Regions from separate parts of the Chryseobacterium glaciei genome, predicted to be linked through region 1. Evidence: riboswitches for the same ligand, from Rfam matches in the RefSeq annotation. Region 1 holds a riboswitch; each other region holds the start of a gene.
The links. Region 1 has a riboswitch for cobalamin ahead of A0O34_RS15430 (acyl-CoA thioesterase). Riboswitches for the same ligand answer to the same signal wherever they lie in the genome.
Positions count from the first base shown of each region.

Region 2: linked by a shared signal. The riboswitch ahead of A0O34_RS07505 (TonB-dependent receptor) and the one ahead of A0O34_RS15430 (acyl-CoA thioesterase) in region 1 are both predicted to bind cobalamin.
Region 3: linked by a shared signal. The riboswitch ahead of A0O34_RS14620 (TonB-dependent receptor plug domain-containing protein) and the one ahead of A0O34_RS15430 (acyl-CoA thioesterase) in region 1 are both predicted to bind cobalamin.

Region 1 is NZ_CP015199.1:3,415,852-3,423,765, forward strand. It holds gene A0O34_RS15415 (cytochrome P450) at 24-1,364, opposite strand; gene A0O34_RS15420 (HD domain-containing protein) at 1,548-2,138, shown strand; gene A0O34_RS15430 (acyl-CoA thioesterase) at 2,303-2,686, opposite strand; cobalamin riboswitch at 2,799-2,978, opposite strand; gene A0O34_RS15435 (hypothetical protein) at 3,052-3,852, opposite strand; gene A0O34_RS15440 (YcxB family protein) at 3,969-4,454, opposite strand; gene A0O34_RS15445 (endonuclease MutS2) at 4,465-6,612, opposite strand; gene A0O34_RS15450 (GNAT family N-acetyltransferase) at 6,879-7,388, shown strand; gene A0O34_RS15455 (hypothetical protein) at 7,426-7,728, shown strand; gene A0O34_RS15460 (uracil-DNA glycosylase) at 7,759-7,914, shown strand, end outside.
Region 2 is NZ_CP015199.1:1,678,938-1,686,851, forward strand. It holds gene A0O34_RS07500 (YncE family protein) at 1-801, opposite strand, end outside; gene A0O34_RS07505 (TonB-dependent receptor) at 798-2,762, opposite strand; cobalamin riboswitch at 2,929-3,114, opposite strand; gene A0O34_RS07510 (transporter) at 3,214-4,155, opposite strand; gene A0O34_RS07515 (cytochrome-c peroxidase) at 4,158-5,201, opposite strand; gene A0O34_RS07520 (MbnP family protein) at 5,194-6,021, opposite strand; gene A0O34_RS07525 (hypothetical protein) at 6,202-6,570, opposite strand; gene A0O34_RS07530 (superoxide dismutase) at 6,574-7,248, opposite strand; gene A0O34_RS07535 (SCO family protein) at 7,358-7,914, opposite strand, start outside.
Region 3 is NZ_CP015199.1:3,257,451-3,265,364, reverse strand. It holds gene A0O34_RS14640 (CCC motif membrane protein) at 1-3, opposite strand, end outside; gene A0O34_RS14635 (DUF2752 domain-containing protein) at 22-315, opposite strand; gene A0O34_RS14630 (NADH:flavin oxidoreductase/NADH oxidase) at 342-1,394, opposite strand; gene A0O34_RS14625 (cytidine deaminase) at 1,499-1,981, shown strand; cobalamin riboswitch at 2,399-2,575, shown strand; gene A0O34_RS14620 (TonB-dependent receptor plug domain-containing protein) at 2,609-4,438, shown strand; gene A0O34_RS14615 (DUF5074 domain-containing protein) at 4,456-5,514, shown strand; gene A0O34_RS14610 (CCA tRNA nucleotidyltransferase) at 5,689-7,107, opposite strand; gene A0O34_RS14605 (L-threonylcarbamoyladenylate synthase) at 7,295-7,843, opposite strand; gene A0O34_RS14600 (hypothetical protein) at 7,853-7,914, opposite strand, start outside.

The DNA.
Region 1 (7,914 bases):
TAGAATTGAATGTTTTGGAAAAACTAAGCCAAATTATTGATAATTTTACCTTTTAAGCTGATAGGTCTTAAGGTAACAAGAGCTTTTTTCTCTAATTTTTTCTGATATGATATAAATGTGAACCTTCTGTAGAATTTACGGACGATAAGAGCCATTTCCATCATAGCAAAATGCTCACCGATGCAAAGTCGAGGGCCGGCTCCGAAAGGATAGTAGGCGAAATTTTTAGAATTTTCATCCTCAAAACGTTCAGGAATAAACGAGTCCGGATGTTCCCAATATTTTGGATTTCTGTGAAGTCCGCTTATGTAAAGGATGATTAAAGTGCCTTTTGGCCACGAATATTCTTTAAAACTATCATCTTCTAAAGCTTCACGATCAATCGCCCAAGCCGGAGAATGCAAACGCATGGCTTCTTTAATGATATTTACAGTAAATGATTTCTTCATTAAATTTTCTGAAGTAAAAACCATTTCTCCTTCATTTTCTATTTCTTTTTTTAATTTTTCCTCAGCTTTTGGGCTTTGGCTGATCTCAAAAAAGATAAAACTTAAAGCATTGGCCGTAGTTTCATGTCCGGCAATGAAAAGGATGAGCATTTCATCAACAAGCTGTTCGTCCGACATGGGAAGTTGTGTATCTTCATATCTCGTCTGAATCAACATATCCAAAAGATCGTTCTTTTCCTCGCCCGAATTTCTTCTTTTGTCTAAAACACTTTGAATGATTGCTTTTGATCTCTTACTTTTTTCAATGTTTTTATCAATAACCCCGAAAATATTTAAGATATTAGTGTAAAAAGGTAAACGAACTTCTTTGGTAGAAACTTCCTGAACTTCTGTGATTATTTTGCTTAATTCATTCACTGTATTTTCGTCAACATCGGAACTGAAAAGGGTTTTCGCAACAATGTTAAAAGCCAGCGAATGAAAGAAATCGTACAAATCTACTTCAGATTCGATTTTGAATGATTCAAGAGATTTATCAATTTCTTCTTCCATAATCGAAACAAGATTGGCAATTTTCGCCTTACCAAAACCTGGTTGAATCAGTCTTCTTTGTTTCAACCAATCCTTTCCGTTGTTGGTCAACAGACCTTTCCCCAGATATTTTCCTAAAGTGACAGATTGTATTTCAGATTTTTGATAATTTTTGTGATTTTGTTTTAAAATATATTCAACAAACTCTTTATCCTGAGAAAAGATGAAGTTTTTATCGGTAAAACTAGCTTTGATATAATAATTATCACCTACAGATTGGTGGTTTCCGCTGATAACTTCCAACGGATGATTAAGCCCTTTAAATAAAGAATATAGCTTTCTTTTTCCTTTAATTTCTGCCGGATAATTAAACTCTGGATGCATGTTGAATATTTCTATTAAAAATACAATTAATCTCTTACATAAATGAGCTTTACAATCAAAACCCTTATTTTTGCAATATTATTTGGTTTGAATTTTAATTAAATATATCGTGGTGTCACATTTGGACAAAATTATTTTGAATTAAAAGATATATCCAATCAATCAATACTATAAAGAGTAAAAATGAAGATACAGAAAGAAATCGATTTTATTTTAGCCGTTGATGCTTTAAAAAATGTACAGAGAAGAAATTACAATGCCGATGATTCAAGAAGAGAAAATACCGCTGAACATTCATGGCAGATTATTATTTTAGCTCAAATTCTTTTTCCATATGCGAAAAACAGAGCAGATATTGATTTATTAAGAGTAATCAGAATGCTTTCGATTCACGATTTAGTAGAAATTGAAGCTGGAGATACTTTCTTATTTGATGAAGCAGCAATGGTCGGGAAATTTGAAAGAGAAAGACAATCCGCTCAAAATATTTTCGGAATTTTAGATGAACCTTTACGTACTGAGTTCTTCAATCTTTGGCTTGAATTTGAGGAAGAACAAACTCCTGATGCTATTTTTGCCTGTGCGATCGACCGGATTATGCCATTCATCTTGAATTCTTATACCTCAGGAAAAAGCTGGACAGAAGCCGGAGTAACCGAAAATCAAGTCAGAAATATGTTGGAAAATGCAATCAGCAGAGCTTCAGATGAAATGGGAGAAGCTTTTCAGTATTTAATGATTAAAAATTTAGAAACTGAGAAAGTTGTAAGATAATTTTATACTAAATATTAGGATAAATAATCAACTTTAACATCATTTTTGTCATTCCCGCAGGGAATCTAAATCCAATTTGTAGAAATACTAAAGTTTTATGATTGAAATTTTTTAGAATAAAAGAAGTTTCGGAGGCCAAAGGCCGCCGAAACCATAAAAAGGATTTATAATATTTGAATTGGCTTCTTAAATTCATCAATCGCCACAAAAGTAAAATCACCAACAATTGCTCTTTCTCTTTCGTAAGAATACATTTGTTCGGTGTAGATTTCTACATTTACCTTCATACTTGTTGTTCCGACGTGAGAAACTTTACCGATTAACTCCACAATAGTTCCTGCGGGAATTGGTCTTTTAAAATCTATCTTGTCGCTGCTTACCGTTACCACTCTTTTTCTGGCAAATCGGGTAGCGGTGATAAATGCCACTTCATCCATCAATTGCATCGCTGTACCACCAAAAAGGGTGTCGTAATGATTGGTTGTGTTAGGAAAAACCGCTTTAAAGATGCTGGTTTCAGATGCTTGAATTCTTTCTTCTGTAGTCATATTTCATTATTAATTAAAGCGAAAAGAACGAATATTGAAACAAACAGAAAATGACAGGAACACAGAAATTCCTGAAAAACCATTGATCAATAAACTTCAGATCGCGAAAGTTTTTGTCTTAAAGAAATAGGTAGGTCTCCTGACTCGTAACATCTTTATTTCCTTCCCATGCCTTGCACAGTGGATTCTTGATAAAGACTTTTCGTTACTTACAGTTGCGCGACAGTTCGTGATTTTCACACGATTCCCTTTTAATCTGCGGTTAAGCAGAACCAGTTTCTAAAAAGCCAGATGCCATCAGCTAGAAGCCAAAAGCAAAATAACTTTTCGGTGCAAAAATAAGGATTATATGAAAGATAAACGAATTATTCCGGATTATTATAGATGATCTGGCTGATAACTTTTCCTTCTTTGATCGTCCAAAGCGTAGTATAACGGTTTTCTCCTGAGCCATTAATCATATAAAGAAAGATGTGATCATTATCGATAGAAGTCACCCCAACGTTATTGAAATCCATTGTTGGCTGGAATAAATTTTTGACAGCTTCTCTCACAAAAACAGAACCTCTTCCGGGTTGCTGTACTCTGATAGATTTTATTTCGGTCATGCCTTCAGGCAGTTCGTTGCCGATTCCCCATGGTTTTACTTTATCGATGGTAAGAATTTTTCCGTTAGCATCTTTTACCTTTTTACGGTAACTCGCGTTGGATGGATAAACGTCAATAATAACTTTACTCCTCTGGTTAGCCGGAATTTTTGGATCGGTGTTGTCTGTGAAAATAAGAGATTTTCCGTTTTTAGATTTGGTAGGAGTGTAAGGCGGTAACCGATCGATGTAAGCGATACGGTCTTTATTCACCATACCTTCTTTATTTAGAGAATCATACCTTACGAAAGGTTTTTCGGTGTCGTCTTTGTCTGGATATTTTATCCAAATCCATTCTGTTTCTCCGGGAGCGGGTTTTACATATACAAAAACATCTCCTCGGCGCATACGGATTTTATCCACAATTTTTCGGTAATTATCCTTAGCAACACGTACCATGGCATAGCCTTCTTCAGCTTTTACAACTCCAAAAGGAACTTTATTTTGCCCTTTCATTAAGCTTAAAGAAAAAACACTGAAAATTGATAAATAAAAAACTTTTTTTGCGGAAATCATCATGAAAAATTTTTGACTCTTCAAATATATAAATTAAATGCTTTTTCTGAACATAATTATATATTGTATTAATGATAAAAAGAAAGAGAATGCATATAAACATTCTCTTTTTATGGTAATTAATCGTTTCTAAGTTTCGCTTTTACGCCATTATTCTTAATAATCGTTCTCAGCATTACAATTTCTTGTTTTGTAAAATCCTTTTTAGGAATCATATTCATTGTTTGCAAACTATGATAAATAAGAAACCAATCTTTTAATTCTTTTACTCTGGAAACAGTGTTCCAATGAAAATCGTTTTCAAATGTTTCTCCTTCGGTTTTAATTTTATCTTCAACGAAAGTGTAAGAAATATTTTCCTGTATTTTTTTGTCTGAATAATAAGCTTTTTTAATGCTAAAATAACCTCTAATAGTCATGAAAACCCATAAAACAAGCAACCAGATGGAAGCATTTTTAAAAATATCCTGCTCATCGCCATCCAGAAAACCTTTAAATATAAAAAGTAAAACAGCTATAATTGGAAAACCAAAAAATCTTATTAAAGAACTTTTTAAATAAAAAACCCAAAAATCTTTGAAAGTAATTTGTGTCTTTACAGTCATATATTAATCATTAAATCCTCTCTAATTCCTCAGCACTAATCGTCGTTTTGAAAGTCCCATAATTCACAATCACTTTGTTTCTGGAGATTTTTTCAATCGTCCCGACGCTTGTACTTCCTGTGATACGAACACGTTGCCCGATTTTCATCCAAACAGCGCGGTCAGTTTGACGTTTTTCCTCTATTTTTTCGTTGGTTTCCGTTATTTTTTCAATGACATCTTCTTTTTTCAGCTGTTGCGTGATTTTTCTTTTTACAACTTGAAGTCTTTTCGTTTCATCTTTATCAGCACCGATTTTCCTGAATTTTTCCTGTTCTAAAATTTTCACAAAATCTTTCACAACATCTTTTCGGGATCTTCCTTTTATGTAGCCGTCGATAAAGGTTTCAATCTTATTTCCAAACTGAAGTTTACGATGTTCATCTTCATACAGCTTTTGGAAATTGAATAGTTTTTGTTGAAGCTGTTCATTCAATTTTTGGAGATTATCGCGCTTGTCTTCAACGGATTCTTTTCTTTCGGCAAGATCAGTTTTCAGTTTTTCAACTTCGAATTTTTCCTGCTGAAGTTTTACAATCGTTTTATCAAGATTTACAATATCATGTTCCACTTTTTTCTTCGCAGAATGAATGATAAATCTAGGAATTTTATTCTTTTCAGCAACCTCAAACGTAAATGAACTACCAGCTTGTCCGACCTCCAGTTTATACATTGGTTCCAAGGTTTCTTCATCAAAAAGCATTGCTGCATTTTCCGCATGAGAAAGCTCTTCAACAACCAATTTAATGTTCGTATAATGTGTTGTAATGATCGCAAAACTCTTTTTGTCATAGAAAAATTCTAAGAAACTTTCTGCCAAAGCCCCACCTAATTCAGGATCTGAACCTGTTCCGAATTCATCAATCAGTAAAAGCGTATTGGCATCAGCTTCACGGATAATTCCTCCCATTTTTTTCAATCTTGATGAATAGGTAGAAAGGTGGTTTTCAATAGATTGATTATCACCAATATCGGTCATGATTTTATCAAAGAAAAACATTTCGGACCTGGGATGAACAGGAACTAAAATTCCGCTCTGAATCATCAATTGAAGCAATCCTACCGTTTTCAGCGTGATCGATTTTCCTCCCGCATTTGGTCCCGAAATACAGATGATTCTGTTTTGATCCGTTAACGATAATGTCTGAGAAAAAATTGTTTTATTCTCTGCTTTATTTCTTAACCAAAGCAAAGGATGGAAAGCTTCTCTTAGCTTTAACGTTTTATGACGATTGATTTTTGGTAAAACTCCGTTAATTAATTCTGCAAACTTAGACTTGGCTCTTGTAAGATCAAGGTCAAAAATATAAGCCTGATATCTCCAAAGCTGAGGTTGGAATACTGCTAATTCCGCTGTAAGTTGTCTTAAAATTTTATCAATTTCCTTTTTCTCTTCTTCCTGATTTTCGCGAAGTTTGAAGTAATGTTTGACAACACTGTCAGGCTGAATATACGTAATGGAACCTGTTTTTGAAAGTCCCAAAACTCTTCCTGGAACCCTTTTCTTGTAAGCAGATTTTACCGCTAAAACCCTTATGTCTTCAATATTACTCTCTCGAATATCATCCAGAAAATCACTTTGAGCGTAATTGAACAATACACGGTTGAAATTTTCCTGAATTGCTTTTTTCGCATGTTGAATTTCCGCTCTCAATGTTTTTAAAATCGGAGAAGCTTCACTTTTTACTTCATCAAAACGGTTGAAAACTTTATCAACCTTATCAATGATTTCTTTCTTAAATTCCAATACAGAAGCGTCTTCCATCAAAGTTGAAAACGTTTCAGGCATGGTTGGAAAAAACTTTTGAAGTCTTCCTATTTGTTCGGTAATCGTTTTTATTTTGATGAAAGCCTTGTTTTCGAGACGGTAATTCTCGATCAGCATAAGTTGTAATTCGCTTTCAATATCTTCGTATTCATCAAACGGAATCGCATTTGAACTTTCAAAACTCGATAAATATTCGGAAGTTTTTTTCAGTGAAAGTCCTGCCTCGTCAATTTCCATGGGACGAAGTTGAAGAATTTTGTCTCTCGTTTTCGGAGAATACGCAAATGGAGAAATTTCCACGAGCAATTGCGGAAACTCTAATTCGTTTAAATCTTCTTTATTTATATACACAGTGCAAATTTAGTGAGAAAATGTGAATCTTAATTTGAAAATGAACTAATTTAAAAAATACGCTTCTTCTTATTTAACCACAAAAGTTGCAAAAGATTAACACATTAGTTATCTTAAATTTATCATTAAACTATAAATAAGAACACATAAGTTTTAAAAATCTTTGATTTTTTTACTTTTACGAACTTTTAATTAACTTATTTTCAATAAAATCTTTTGTGACTTTTGTGGTTAAAATTTATTAGTTTAATTATTAAATTTGGGATATGAAACTAGAAACTGAAAGACTGCAATTAAAAGAAATCAACGAAAGCTATGTTGAGGATATTCTGAAAATTCGAAGTAACGAAATAATCAATCAATTCGTTCAGAGAAATTCTCCGAAAAATAATTATGATGCGCTGCAATTTATTTTAACCATTAAAGAAAGAACCCGAAATAATGAAACGTTTTATTGGGGAATTTCTTTAAAAGATCAACCGAATCTTATTGGAACGATTTGCCTTTGGAAATTTTCCGATGACAGAAAACAGGCAGAAGTTGGATATGAATTGTTACCCGACTATCACAGAAAAGGAATCATGTCAGAAGCGTTGACTGCTGTTGTAAATTTTGGATTTAATACTTTAAATTTGCAGGAAATTGTCGCAATGACCAATAAGTTCAATGAAAACTCGAAAGGTATTCTTTTAAAACATCAATTTATTTTAGAAGAGGAAAGAAAAGATGAAGGTTTTCCTGATAATTTGGTTTTTAGTTTAAAGAAAAACGTATAATTTTGTTATTCCATAAAGAGAATTTACTACTACAAAAATGGCAAAAATAATAATCAATCGTTCATCAGAATATTCAAACAAATTAAGATCAATAGGAATTTATTTGGATGATAAAAAAATAGGAGATATTGCAGACGGTGAATCTAAAGAATTTGAAGTTGAGAAAGGAGGACATACATTAAGAGCTAAGATTGATTGGTGTCGTTCAAATCCTATTAATTTAAAAATAAACTCTGAAGAAATTGTAAGATTTAATTTAAGCGGAAGAAATCCATTTTTGGCATTATTTTATATCACATTTGGAAAAGATCAATATTTAGAATTGTTGCCAATAAATTAAACATTTTTTCAAATTATTAAATCAAAACCTATGACCTGGACAGAAATTTTAGCCCCAATAAAAAGCACTCCATATTTTACAACTCTTTGGGAGAAAGTAAAACAGGAATACGCAACAACAAAAGTTTTCCCACCAAAAAATCAGATTTTCCGAGCGTTGGAAATTACGCCTTTTGATGATATTGAA
Region 2 (7,914 bases), 1.7 Mb from region 1:
GATATGAAAATCTTTCTTCACCGTTCCCGTGACAGGATCAACTAAATACAAACTCGACGGAATTGTATAATAATCACCTCTTGAAGTCACATACAAATCGCCGTAATTATCTTTTTTGATGTGATGAAGATTAATCGCAACATCTATTTTCTTGATTTCTTTAAATGTAGAAAGATCAACCACAGAAACGGTTCTGTCATAATTTGGATATTTATACCCTCCGGAATTGGCTACAAAAAGTTGATTTCCTATAATTTCCATTTCTTCCGGCTGATATCCAACCGTCACTTCTCGTTGAATGGAAAGAGAAACCGTATCGATCTCTGCTACTTTACCCAAAGGTGCATTCGGATCAAGGGAAACAGGTCCTGCATAGCTTGACGCGTAGGCTTTTCCGTTTTTAAAAGTTATATATCTACAGTTTTCTAATTGAATGGTTTTGATACGCTTTGCCGTTTTTGCATCCAGCACCTCAATTTTATTGGAAACATTGATGACTGCATACATTTTACCGCCATAGATCTGAATATCATTTCCAACATCTCCCAACTCCTTTATGACTGTAGGATTGATCTCTCCGTAAATATTCCTGCGGTAAGTTCCTGTTGTATAATCAAAGAAATCTAGCGTGGCTTTGTTGGTTCCCATATTTCCTTCATTCAAAAGATAAAAACCTTTGATCGCAGTATTTTCCGGCTGAGCCAAATTTTCCCGCTCTTCAGGGATAATATATTCGTCTGTACGGCATGAAACCAGAAAGACAAATACAAACAACAGCAGAGAAAAGTTTAATTTTTTCATAATGTATAACTTAGAATAAGTTTAAAAAATCTTCCCGGCATCGGGTAACTTAAGACAACTTCGTAGTATTGGTTCAGCACATTATTCACTTCAAAACTTGCTTTAAACTGATGAGATTTCCAATTGAATTTTTTCTGTATCGATAAATCGTGTGTATACCAAGGCTGTATATGATTAACCGCAATATTGTTCTGATTGATGTCGTAACGCTCTCCTACATAAATGAAACTGTAATTGAAAGCCCAATCCTTATAATCAGCCATTAAAGTAAATGTTCCGCTGTGCCAAGGTGTGTACGGGATCTGATCTCCAAAGAAAGACTCTTCCCTGTCGGAAAAATCTCTTGCACTTTGATAAGTATAGCTTAATAATGGTTTGATTTTTACTTTTCCGACCTGCAATTCTGCCTGAATATTGACATCTGCACCCAAAATCTCAACATAATCAAGATTCTGCATCGTCCATCGGAACATACTTCCATTAGGAGAAGCAATAATTTTATCCTTCACCTGATTGAAATATCCGTCTACTTTTACATAGAAACCTTTAAAGAAGTTATTATTATCGTAAAATTTTTGATAGGTAAAACCAAGATCGTATTGCTCCGTAAATTCGGGTCTTAAAGAAGAGCTTCCGATTAAAGTGTAATACAGATCATTGAAAGTAGGCATCCTGAAAATACGTTTATAAAAACCTCGTACCGTAAAATCTTTAGAATCAAAAGGCTGATAGCTTAAAAATGCGGCCGGAGTCCATTCTGTTTTGTCGGGAGCTTTGGTATTAAGCTCTACTTTTTCATGGACAAAAGTTCCCAAAACACTTCCTAAAAATTTGAATCTGTTCCATTGATAAGTCGTCGCAAAAGCTACAAGCGAAGTATAACGGGTAGGATAAGAAAACTGCCTCAAATCAGCATCCAGCGTATTATATTGAAAGTCTACACTGGCACTCACATCCCAATTCGGGGTAATAGAATACAGATTCGACGAAGAAAGATATAACTCCTTCTGAATATATTGGTTCTGAATCTTAATTGAAGAAACCGTATCTACATATTTAGTATAATCGTAAGCAAATTTAGCTTTGAACTGTGTTTCAAATTTTGGAAAGATCTTTTTTCTAAAATTAGCCTGAACGAAATAATTTTCATCAACCATTCTTTGTCCTCTCGCATCAAAACGGTTGTTTACAATAGCTCCGGGAATTCCTCGGTTTGACAAATAGCCATAACCTCTTACATTCCAGTTTCCGTTATTTAAAGTTCCGTTAACACTGGTTTCAAAACGCTTTGCTTTGATATCAGAATCAACTCTTTTAAAAATCGTATCATAAGCAATGGCTCCATCAGGATATTTCCTCGAGTATCTATATTTATAAACACCGTCACTCTGCATAAATTCTGAACTAAAACTTGCAGAAACCCTATCCGAAATTTTCTGTTCTAAACGAAATGACGGATTAAAAAGATCGATAGAACTATTTTTTAATCTTATAACGAAATTTGTTTTCTGATTCCCTTTAAAACTTGGCGTTTTAGGCTGAAGATAAATTGAACCTGACGATCCAAAGTCTTTTGCAGGTTGAAAAATTTCGCTTTTTTGTCCGTTATACAGTGAAATTTCCTCAATATCATCTAACGAAAATCGACCCAGATCTACTAAGCCATTTTGTGCATTTCCCAATTGAATTCCATCATAGAAAACACCTACATGCTGACTTCCCAAACTTCGGATATTGATGGTTTTCATTCCGCCAATTCCACCATAATCTTTAATCTGAACTCCGGAAAAATATCGCAATGCATCAGCAACCGACTGGCTATTCAGTCTTTCCAATTGTTCTCCTGAAAGTTTTTGCGCAGGAAGAATTTCTTTAAAATTCTTTTTGTAAATATTGACAGCCTTGATCGATTTCTCTTTTATACTGTCTTTTCTGGTTTGAGAAATATATAATTGAGCCATTAGCACAAAAATTGTGATAATAACTTTATAACATCCAGAAGTAAATTTTGATACCATTAGCTCTTTGAAAATAATAACGCTAATGGATATAAGAAAGCAGCAATGAAAAGCACAGCGATAACTGCACAAAATCATTGTTGTCCTAAGCTTTATTCCACGAAAGCGTCAAACGTTAAATCTTCTGGCAGGTCTTCTGACTTACTCCATTTTTGAAATCCTTCCCATTAAAAAAACAGTGGATATAATTTTCAAAAACTTTTTTGTGGAGCTTACAGCAGCGGGTCTGTTTCGGATTTACACCGAATTCCCTTTTAAGCGCTTTTTAGGGCTCACCAGATTTCGGCAAAGATAGAAAATTATCGGCAGATACAATACATGACTTAATCAAATGAATTTCAATTAAATAACAAAAACATCCCGTTAAAATTTTAACGGGATGTAAATAATTATGTTAAATTCCAAAGTTGATAAAAATACTCAATCGGGATTTTGCTTCAATATCTCCTCCTGCTAAATTAGAATAAGCGGGAAGCATCACTTCACTTCCCAAACTAAATTTCTTATAAGAGGCTTCAAAACCCAATTTTCCGTATAAAGCACTTCCTGCGGTATTGGGTAAATCTTCACGAAACTGCTTATTTCGATCATATACTTCTCCCTGCATTCCTACTTTTCCTGAAAAAATAACTTTTTCATTGGTGATAAGTTGATAGAATCCGGTGGCTGAATAATTCCATTGGTTTCCAAAATCATAATGCTTTTTGTTCTCTGTTTTAATGGTATAATCAGTATTTAAAAGAACAGCAACTTTATTTTTCTGAAATTTATAATTCAAAACCATCTGATAATCCCAGCTTCCAGTTCCCAGCTGAAAACTTGGATTAACGCCTGTGATTCCTTTTTCATCGAACTTTCCTAAGGGAACTTTCACTCCAACTCCTCCATTTAATTGATGAATATTATCTTTTGAATTGATTAACTGATAGATTCCCATCAAATTCAAATCTCCAATTCCATTGATTTTAATATCACCCTGCATTGTTTTCTTTTCATGAAAATGAAATGGCAAACTCGCATACACACTTAGCTTTTTAGTTAAAGGAATCTTTCCCCAAAGCTGAATGGTATTGAAATATTGATCCTGCGTTAAATCCTTTACAAATAGATTTTCTTTTGCTTTATAATGCTGTGCGAAATATTTAATTCCGATAAATTGTGGATTCAATAAAGACTCAAAACCAGACGAACCATTCCCTGCAGCACATCCACATGCATCACAATCATCAAAAACGATTGCATGAAAATCAGTGGGAATATAAAGACTGTCTGCGATTTCTTTAGCCTGAAATAAATTACATAAAATCAAGCTTATTATTAAAATTATTCTTTTCATGTTTACTCAGCAAATTTTGGATTTGAAATAAAGTTTTTATCAGACAATGTTTTCAGAAAGGCAATAATAAAAATCTTCTCCTGATCGTTCATTGCAATTCCGATGTGTCCGTTTTGTTTTAATTGAGGATCAAGATTGGGTTGATCTTCCACATTATCTGAATAGAAATTAAGTACTGCATTTAAGGTGTAAAATCTCCCGTCATGCATATAAGGTGCAGTATATTCAATATTTCTTAAACTTGGAACGCGGAATTTCATCCAATCATTTTGATCAAGCGTTACGCGATATCGTCCCGCATCTTTAAACTGCATATTATAATACATTCCTGTATTTCTAAAACTTTCATCGGTAAATAATGCTCCACTGTGACAGGAAGCACATTTCTGCTGAAATAAATTCATTCCCTGAGTTTCTTCTGAAGTAAAATTTTCTTTTCCCTGTTTAAATCTATCATATTTCGAATCTGCAGAGATCATTGTCGCCATAAATTGTGACAATGCTTTCAACACTCTTTCCCCTGTGATACCTTCATCGCCATACGCTGATTTGAAAAGTTTTTTATACTTAGAATCTGCGCTTAATTTTGAAATAACCTCAGGCATCGAACTATCCATTTCATCTTCATTGGTTATCGGAATTATCGGCTGTTCATTGAGGTTATGAATCACTCCGTCCCACATATATCGTTTTAGAAATGCCATGTTTTGAATCGGTGGAGCGTTTCTGATTCCAATTCGATCATCAACACCATGACTTACGGTATGACCGTGATGGGTAAATGCATTTTCCTGAATATGACAGAAGCCACATGAGATGGTATTATTTCGTGAAAGCTTGCCTTCATAGAATAATTTTCTTCCCAACTCTACTCCATTTTTGGTAATCGGATTTCCAGATTGATCGAAAGTCATTTCAGAAAAATAGGAAGGAAACTCTAAATTGTAAGCTTCGTCTTTTTCCAGCGGTTTTATCATCTCATCAGAACACGATATCACGCTTAGAAAAGAAAAAAGAATCAATCCCGTTTTTATTATTTTAATCATTGTGAACGTGGTCTACTTTAAACATCTTCGTTAAGTTATTGGTTACATTAACCAAGTGTTGACTTGCACCCATCATCATGTCATTCGTAGACGTCAAAGTAAGCGGAGTTTCACCACTCAAATACTGATTAAGATCTGCCAAAATGTGAATGGAAGGTGTAATTGTACTCGTAACTCTTGCTGTAGTCGGAAGATTCAACGTAACTTCTCGGTAAAGATCTGGGGTATTATTTGCTGTTGTATTTCCCATGTTTCCTGTGTGATTCATAAATTCTGTAGTAGGAGAACTTGTTCCATATTTACCTTCCAGTTTTACAAAAACATAACCTGCTGCCCAAGACCACGACATGCCTTTTTGCTTGGCTTTATTCCAGAATTCCGCCTGTCCGCCTTGTCCTAGCAGATAAGCATTTTGACTAATTCCCAATCCGAATTTTATTTTTTTATAATTGTTTTTTGGAATTCCATTTAAGTTAAGGTAAATAATTCCCGCCACGGCATCTGCTTGATCCACGATAAAAGCACCTTTATCAGGATTATTTTCATTGTATTTGAACTCGTTTCCGGTTTCATCGAATAAACTGATGTTACTCACCACATATTTTAGCGCAGAAAACTGATGTTTTTGTCCTTGTGAAGAAGTTTGCGTCGTTTGATTTAAAACAATATCTCCCAGATTATTAAACCCGTTTTCAAATTTTATCTGAAGATTTCCTGGTGTTTCATTGGTTGAATCATCCTCGTCATTATTTCGACAAGAGGTTAAAGTGAATACAATAATGGCAATACAGAATAATGATAAAAATTTATAAATTTTCATTGTTGATTTTTTAGTGATATAATATGTTGTTACGCCCATCGCGATAGGGATGGAAGCGGTTATCCTTTTTTTTGATTCTGACGTAAGGAAGGATCTAAAAAAAGATATGAGCGGACAGCCCGACCCAAGCGGCTGGAAAAGCCAGGGAAAGGGGATCGCCCAAAAAGTTAAAATTATAAACTAAAAAACCGGTGGTCTGAAAATAGAGGGTAAAAACAGAAAAGAATAGTCTGCTTTGTACGAAAATTTGAAATTAAAGAGAGAAATTTTCTCTGTGTTTTGGATTTCTGCAATGTCAGGAAGAATGTAAATATCCAATAATTTCTGTCCTGAATTTTTTGTTTTGTTTAAGGGCGAAGAATCGGCATCATTTGTTTTTGCAAGTTCTTTGCTCAGGTAACATTTTCCGTTACAGTGAAGCTCGGGTTTGCTTTTGTTGATACATAAAACATTCGCGATATAATCATAATTTACAGCATACTCCACCAATGGTACCAGAGGCCTGAATACCACAAATAACGTGAGAAATATGCTGCAAATTAAGTTCATGAATTATTTTTTGCTTACTGCATCTTCATATCTTTGGCTCACTGATTTCCAGTTGAGTACATTCCAGATTGCTGCAAGATAATCTGCTCTTTTGTTTTGATATTTCAAATAATAAGCATGCTCCCAAACATCAATTCCTAAAATTGGAGTTCCTTTTTCCTCCACAACATCCATCAAAGGATTATCCTGATTTGGCGTTGAAGAAACGAATAATTTTCCGTTTTTATCAACAGAAAGCCAAGCCCAACCCGAACCAAAACGATCTGCTCCAGCTTTACCAATTTTTTCTTTGAAAGCATCCATACTTCCGAAGCTTTCAGTAATTGCTTTCGCTAATTTTGCTGAAGGCTGTGTATTTTTTTCCGGAGTAAGCATTGTCCAGAAAAGCTCGTGGTTGTAATGTCCACCTGCATTATTTCTTACAGCAGGAGTAGATTTAGAAACCTGAGAAAGAATCTGAAATAAGGTTTGTTTTTCCTGTGGAGTTCCTGCAATTGCTTTATTCAAATTAGCAACATATGCTGCTGCATGTTTTGAATAATGGATCTCCATTGTTTGAGCATCAATAGAACCTTCCAATGCATTGTAAGCATACGGTAAAGGCGTCTGCTTAAATTGTCCAAACGCAAACTGCGCCGCAAAAACTGCACTTAGAGCAGCTATTTTCATAATCTTCATAACGTTTTGTTTTATGGTTTATATTTAGCTGGAAGTTGGGAGATGGAGGCTGGAAGTTTACTACTATGCTTTTAATAAATTCCCTCTTCCTGCATCTGGCTTCCAGCCTTTACTTCAATAATTTCTTAATATCCTCGATCAAAATTTCTCTGTCGGGGTGGTATTTACCCGTCAATTTTGGGGCCTTCCCTTCTGCATCTTCATAATTTAAACCAGAATAATATAAAATCGGCATATTATCCTTATTGTATCTGCATCGAATATTTCCTTCTTGGTCTACGAGAGCAATCATTCCGCTGTGGTTGAGATTTTCACTTTCATCTTCTTTATCACCTACATAAATATCGAACTGATCTGCAACTTTTCCTATATAATCTCTATTTCCTGTTAAGAAATGCCAGTTAGGAGATTTTACTCCAATTCTTTTTGCATGCTGTTTCAACAATTCCGGAGTATCATTTTCCGGATCTATACTTATGGAAATGATTCCAAAATCAGGATTATTGATCTCATCTTCGATTGCTCTCATATTGCTGTTCATCACAGGGCAAATTGTCGGACATCTGCTGAAGAAAAATTCTACCAAATATACTTTTCCAAGCATATCTTTATTCGTAATTTTCTTGTTGTTTTGATCGGTCAGTTCAAAATAAGGAACCTTCATTA
Region 3 (7,914 bases), 160 kb from region 1:
CATAGTTATAATTTTAATGTTTTAGTGCAAATTAAGATAAAAATGTTTGTAAAAATAAGCAATTACCATTATAATTGAATTAATAATCGCCATTATAATTAAAACATTTCCATAGTTCCTTTTTTTATCAATAAAACTTATTCCTACGGTAAATAAAAATATCAAAAGCGTGTAAACAGCCGGAAACATATGAAAAGCATCAGAGAATCTCCCTTCAAAAACCATGACAATAGCTCTTTGGGCACCACAGCCAAAACATTCTATTCCTAAGAACTTTTTGCTTGGGCACGGTAACATGAAATCCTCTATTTTCATCTTTTTTAAATATTAATTGTATAAAATTAAGAAGAAATTTTCGCTCTTAAATACTGATGTGGAAAAAAGCATTCTTCCTTCATTTCAAACGAACCCTGAACTGCGATGTATGGATTTCTTAAGATCTCTCTGGCAATAAAAATTAAATCAGCATCGCCTTTTTGAAGAATTTCTTCCGCATGTTCTACTTTTTTAATTAAACCAACTGCACCGGTTTTCACTTCCGCTTCATTTCTTACCTGAGAAGAAAGAGGAACCTGATATCCATCAAAAAGAGGAATTTTTACTCCATGAATATTTCCACCGCTTGAAACGTCTACCAAATCAACTGAATGATTTTTTAATATTTTCGCCAATTCTACACTGCTTTCAATATCCCAGCCATTTTCAGCGTATTCTGTTCCGGAAATTCTTACAAAAAGAGCAACATTTTCATTTAATTCTTCATTTACAGCATCTACAATTTCTAATAAAAATCTGATTCTGTTCTCAAAACTTCCGCCATATTCATCTGTTCTGATGTTAGAAAGCGGAGATAAAAACTGGTGAACCAAATAACCGTGTGCGCCGTGAATTTCGATCACATCAAAACCTGCTTTTACCGCTCTTCTTGCTGCCTCTTTAAAGTTTTGAACTTGTTCTTTGATTTCCTCTATTGTTAAAACATGTGGAATTCTTTCTGTTGGGTGATAAGGAATCGGGCTTGGTGCAACGGTTTCCCAACCTTCTTCAACGGGAATTTGCAAATTGTTCCAAGTTGAGCCTTTTCTTCCTGCATGAGCAATTTGTATCCCTATTTTACTGTCTGAATTCTTGTGAACAAACTCAACAATTTTCTGAAGTTTTTCAGCCTGTTCGTCATTCCAGATTCCCATACAATGGTTGGTGATCCTTCCGCGGCGTTCTACGCCGGTTGCTTCTACTATAATTAATCCTGTTCCGCCCTGCGATCTGCTTCCGTAATGGACGTAATGGAAATCATTAGCCATCCCGTTTTCACAAGAATACATACACATCGGGGACATTACCCATCTGTTTTTTACTTCAACATTTCTGAATTTTATAGGAGTGTATAACATGTTTGATGTTTTGAATTTTAATTTAAAATTTTGAAGGACAAAATAATATTGCCCACTTGGTGAAAAAGAGGTAATTTTATCCCCCTTTTTTAGGTCCACAATATATGAAAAAAGACATACAGATAGGTTACGAATATTTTAAAAATAGCAGTGAACTTAGCGATATAGAAAATACTTTGTTCGCCAGAGCAAAACAAGCAAGGGAAAATGCTTACGCGCCTTATTCCAACTTTTTGGTAGGTTGTTCGGTTTTATTGGAGAATGGAGAGATCTTCTCCGGAAATAATCAGGAGAATGCGGCTTTTCCATCAGGGCTTTGTGCCGAGAGAACGACTTTATTCTGGGTAGCAGCGAATTTTCCGAATGAAAAGATTAAAAAGATCTTTATTGTTGGCGGACCGAGAGAATTTCATGAGAAAAATCCGCCGATTCCACCTTGTGGAGCTTGCCGACAAAGCTTAATTGAATATGAAACCAAGCAGAATGAAAATATTGATCTTTATTTTTCGAGCATGAATGATGTTGTCGTGAAAGTGAATTCTATTAAGGATTTGTTGCCGTTTTATTTTGATGCTACGTTTTTGTAGTTTGTGAGTGCTTTTTTTTAACGCAAAGATCGCAAAGGTTTTCTTTAAAATTATTGAGAATATTTTTCGTTCGCAAAGGCGTTTCACTCAGCGAAGGTTGAAAGTTTCCATTTGGTGGCTTCGAGAGCCTCAGCCACCAAATGGAAGAGAAAGTCCGATCTAGCAAAATAGGTAATAAATTTCTGAAAACGGGTGGCTGAGGTTCTCGAAGCCACCCGTTTTTTGCTTGCTACTTTATCTTGGTGATTGCAACCCTAGCCCAGATAGGAACGACATCCTTTTTCTGAAATGGCTTTGAAAAAAAGCGTGGGCGAAAAAGATATAGTGGATAGCTGGAAATAGCTCTAAAAAATAAATAAAATTGTTAATGGGTAATTAATTAAACCTTTTACGATTTTGCATTTCAATTTAATAAATTATCTTTGCAAAAATTTTGGTTTCCAGTGTATTGGAATGAAAAGGGAATTGGGTGAGACCCCCAAACTGTCCCCGCAACTGTAAATCGCAACCGAAATTTCTACGAAAAACCACTGTGCAAACGGGAAGGTGTAGAAAAGCGAAAGTCAGGAGACCTGCCAAAATCATAATAAAAAAATAGATTGCTTTCGGAGGAAAAGTAAAATAGTGATGGATATAAAAAGATCTTTAGTACTGCTTTTTTCGTCTTATGGTTGTTTTCTTTTCGCACAGGAGAAAACCATAGACACCGTTTATGTTTTTGATAACCAAATGAGTAAGGTTAAGCTTTTTCATAACGTTACCACCATCACTCCTCAGGATGCTGAAAAAAATTCAACCAATCTTTCTGAACTTTTACGTTTTCAATCTGCTGTTTATATCAAAGAAAATGGTCGTGGAGCGGTTTCTTCGCCATCTTTCAGAGGTACAACAGCCTCTCAGACTGCCTTTGTATGGAACGGAATTAATATTAACTCTAACTTTTTGGGTCAGGGTGATGTTAATAATATTCCTTTTGGCGGATTTGATCAGCTTATTGTAAAATCAGGCGGAGGAAGTGTAAGTTATGGCAGCGGCGCGATCGGCGGAAGCATCCATTTAAATAATAATCTGGATTTTAACAGAGGAGCGCATGCTTCGTTATTTTCTGAGGCGGCATCTTTCAGTACTTTTAATAATTTGCTCAAAGCTTCTTACAGCAATGAGAAATTCAGTTTTAAGGCTTCCGGTCATTATTCTATTAGTGAAAATGATTATGAAGTGGAAAATTCAAATAATTATATCAACAGAAACGGAAAATACAATAATACCAATTTCAATTTTTCGGCAGCTTATAAAATAGCACCTCATCACCAAATCTCTTGGATCTCTGAGTTTTTTAATGGAAATCAGCATTATCCTATTTTCTTTGAAAGTCAGACTCCGACGAAATATGAAACTCAAAACGTAAGAAGTTTAATTTCTTGGGATTGGAATAAAACTAAGTTCAGTAATTCATTTAAAGCGGCTTATACAGAAGAAAATTTCCAATATTTCGGAAATATCAACGGGCCAAAAACGAGTGGCGGAACAGGGAAAAATTATATTCTGAAAAATGATTTTAATTATTTTATTGTTCCAAAGTTAAATTTCAACTTAATTACAGAATTTCAGGTTAATAAAGGCGAAGGTTATGCATCCGGAATCGATCATATAAGTAGAAATGTAGGTTCTGTAGCAGGATTATTACGTTATTTTACGACGAAAGATCTTCGTTTTGAAGCAGGAGTGAAAAAAGATTTTGTTGAAGATATCAGTTCGCCACTTCAATTTTCATTTTCCGGAAAATGGAATGCTACAAATTGGTATGATGTAGGAATCAGTGCTTCAAGGAATTTCAGATTTCCAACATTTAATGACCTTTACTGGAGTCCGGGCGGAAATAAAGATTTAAAACCAGAGACATCTTATCAGTTTGAATTGAGAAATCAGTTTAATATTGCTGGCGTACAACTTTCGGTTACTCCGTATTATATGAAGATCAAAGATATGATCCAATGGCTGCCTAGCCCGCTAGGGTATTACTCAGCTTTCAATACAAATAGAGTTGAGTCTTATGGAATTGAATCCAGAATCGATTATGAAAGAAAATTCGGTAAGCATAATTTGAGAACGAATTTAGGATATTCATACACTAAATCTACCAATCTTGATACTGATAAACAGTTGATGTACGTTCCTTTTCATAAGTTATTTGGAAATATTGACTATCAATATGACTTTATGAGATTGTATGTTCAGGGAATGTTCAATGGGCTGACTTATGCCGATACCAACGAAAAAAGAGAAGATGCTTTGGAACCTTATTTCGTAATGAATGCAGGTGTTTCTGCAACGATTCTTAAAAATTATACGGTAGGTTTTAAAGTGAATAATATTTTTAACCAAGTATATGCAACGACAGCATTTTATCCGATGCCTCTGAGAAACTACAGTGTGAATTTGAATATCAATTTTTAAATAAATAATTAAATATAATGAATATCAGAAAAATTTTAACTCTTGCATTTGCTGCAACATTGCTTTTCAATGTTTCTTGTACTAATGACAGCACCGACGAAGTTCTGGAAACTACCTTTGAAAATGGAATTCTTATCACCAACGAAGGTGGATTTACAACTCCGACAGCGGAGGTTTCTTTTGTAACTAATGATCTTTCTGCAGTAGCTAACAAAATTTATTCAGGAAAAAATAATGAAGTTTTAGGAAACGTTTTACAGACTATCGGTTTTGATTCTGATAAAGCTTATCTGGTTTCAAACGTACCTAACAAAATTGATATCGTTAACAGATATACTTTCAAAAAACAAGCTACAGTAACGACTAATCTTCAAAATCCGCGATATATTGCGTTTTCAGGAAGTCAATATTACGTAACCAACAATAACTTTTTTGATGTAATGAAACTGAACGTTTACAACAAAGACAATTCTTTTGTAAAAAGCATCAGTTTCGCAAGATCTGCAGAAAAAGTAGTTGAAGCTGGCGGAAATATCGTAGTACAAACTGACGGTGTTACCTACGAATCTACTCCTCCGTACAGCGAATTGCCAACAGGATACACAATTACGATTGTAAAGCCTTCTACAAACGTTGTTGACAACACCGTAACTTTGCCAAGCAACGGAATCATCAGGGACCTTATTTCTTATAACGGAGATGCTTACGTTTTAGCCTCTGACAATACAAATTCTTATATCTATAAGATTAATTCAACTACAGGAACCTATACAACTACAACGTTGACAGCAATTCCTCAAGCTCAGAAATTAAGAGTTGATGGTAATAAATTTTATTTCACTAATTCCAGCAACAAAATATATTCTATGACTGTAGGTTCTACAAGTGTTCCTACAACTCCTATTGTGACTACAACAGGAAATTTATACGGATTTAATGTAATTGACGGTAAAATTTTCGCCTCTGATGCAAGTTTCACCGCAGACAGTAAAGTGAATGTTTATAATGCAACCAATGGTTCTTTATTAAAAACTTTCACAACAGGAATCGGAACAAACGGTTTCTATAAAAACTAAAATTTGCGCTTCGGCGTATACTATATAAATTTTTATTTTTTTTCATCATTTGTGTTTTTTATCCGGGCGTCTCTTCGAAAAGACGGCCGGATTTTTTTATCATTTTAGCCAAAAAAAGCAACCGGATAATTTCCAATTGCTTTTATATTCTTTAAAACTTTATACGTTTTTTAATTACATTTTCAAACCTAATTTCTCGGCTTCTGCGATCACAAATTTTGTAGCTTCTTCTTTATCATTAAGAATTTCGCCTTCCAAAATTGCTTCTTTTACTTTTTCCTTTAAAATTCCGATCTCACGTCCAGGTTTAAGATTAAACATTTCCATAATCTCTTCTCCTGAAATGGGTGGCTGGAAATTTCTAACGTGATCTTTTTCCTCAACCTCTTTTATCTTAACCGCAACGTATTCAAAATTCTTTTTGAATCGCTCCTGCTTTTTAGAATTTTTTGTTGTTATATCAGCCTTACAAAGCGTAAAAAGATCTTCCATATCTTCGCCAGCATCGAACAACAATCTTCTCAATGCCGAATCTGAAGCATCATCTGTAATCAAAGCGATAGGACGAGATGAAAGTTTGACCATTTTCTGAACATACTTCATGTCTGGCCCTAACGGTAATTTCAATTTTTGAAACATTGCTTTTACCATTTTTGAACCTAAAAACTCATGTCCGTGGAAAGTCCAGCCTGTTCCTTCAACGAATTTTTTTGTTGGTGCTTTTCCTATGTCGTGAAGCAATGCAGACCAACGTAGCCAAAGATTTTCCGTATTCAAAGAAATGTTATCTAAAACTTCCAATGTATGGTAAAAGTTATCTTTGTGAGTTTGACCTTCTACTTCTTCTATTCCTTTTAGTTCGATTAATTCAGGAATAATTAGTTTCATTAATCCTGTTTCTTCCATCAATGTCAAACCGATTGATGGTTTTTCTGAAAGCATGATTTTATTAAATTCAACCATTATTCTTTCCATGGAAACAATTTTAATTCGCTCTGCTTCCTGCTTTATTGCTTCTAAAGAGTTTTCTTCGATTTTAAAGTTTAATGTAGAAGCAAAACGTACCGCTCTCATCATTCTTAACGGGTCGTCAGAATAGGTTTGAGCAGGCTCTAGAGGTGTTCTTAAAATCCCTTTTTCAAGATCTTCAACACCATTGAAAGGATCGATCAGTTCTCCGAAATCATCTGTGTTTAAAGAGATCGCCATTGCATTAATGGTAAAATCTCTTCTTTTTTGATCATCTTCCAAAGTACCGCCTTCTACTTCCGGTTTACGGCTGTTTTCGGTGTAGCTTTCTTTTCTTGCACCTACAAATTCAAGCTCTAGATCTTTGTATCTGATCATCGCCGTTCCGTAAGTTTTAAAAACAGAAACCTTCATTTTAGGATCTATTTCTTTGCCCACACTTTCGGCAAGCTCAATTCCGCTTTGTTCGGTAACAAAATCAATATCTGTTGAAGCTTTTCTTTTCATCAAAAGATCCCGAACATATCCGCCGACAATATATACCGACTGATTATTTTTGTCCGCGACTTCAGAGATTATTTTGAAAAGCTTTAAGTTTTTATTTTGATTAAGATTAATGAACATTTTTTTAGATGCTTAAAATTTAAAGTTTAGATATTAGATTCACAATCAGAATTCATATTATACTAGAATTATCGACCATTATCTAATGTAAAACCACTAAGAAATTAAGTTTATCAAGCCGCTGACTTCATATTCTTAATGCCTTAATGGTTGAATGATTTTGCAAAGATAATTAAAATCTTTTCTTTTACTCGCGAAGAACTTTTATTCTGTTATCGCTCCATATTTTTATTACAGATGAACCTGAATATTTTGAGACTTTCTCTCGGTCTTCTTCCACTGCGTAATCTACCAAATCAATAATTTCTTTTGATATATCCGAAAATTTCAACGGACTTTTATCTCCACTGAAATTCGCTGAAGTTGAAACTAAAGGACGATTTAATTTTGTAATTAATTTTTTACAGAAATCATTTTTCACTAAACGAATTCCGATGCTTCCGTCTTCTGCTAATAATTCTTCCGGTAAACCTTTTGGATTTTCATAAACCAACGTTACCGGTTTTTCACTTAAGTCCATGATTTCCCAAGCCATTTCCGGAACGTCTACCAAATCCTGTAATCTCTTTTCAGTTTCCACCAAAATAATCATAGATTTGTTTTTTTCACGCTTCTTGATGTCAAAAATTTTGTTGATGGCGTCTATGTTTGTCGCGTCACAACCGATTCCCCAGATTGTGTCTGTTGGGTAAAGGATGGTTCCGCCGGATTTTAATATGTTGATGATGTTTTCCATTGTTTTTAATTAATCTTTAAAAAAGAATAAACTGAAATAGCTCTTTTTAGTTTTGTTTTTAATTTTGGCTT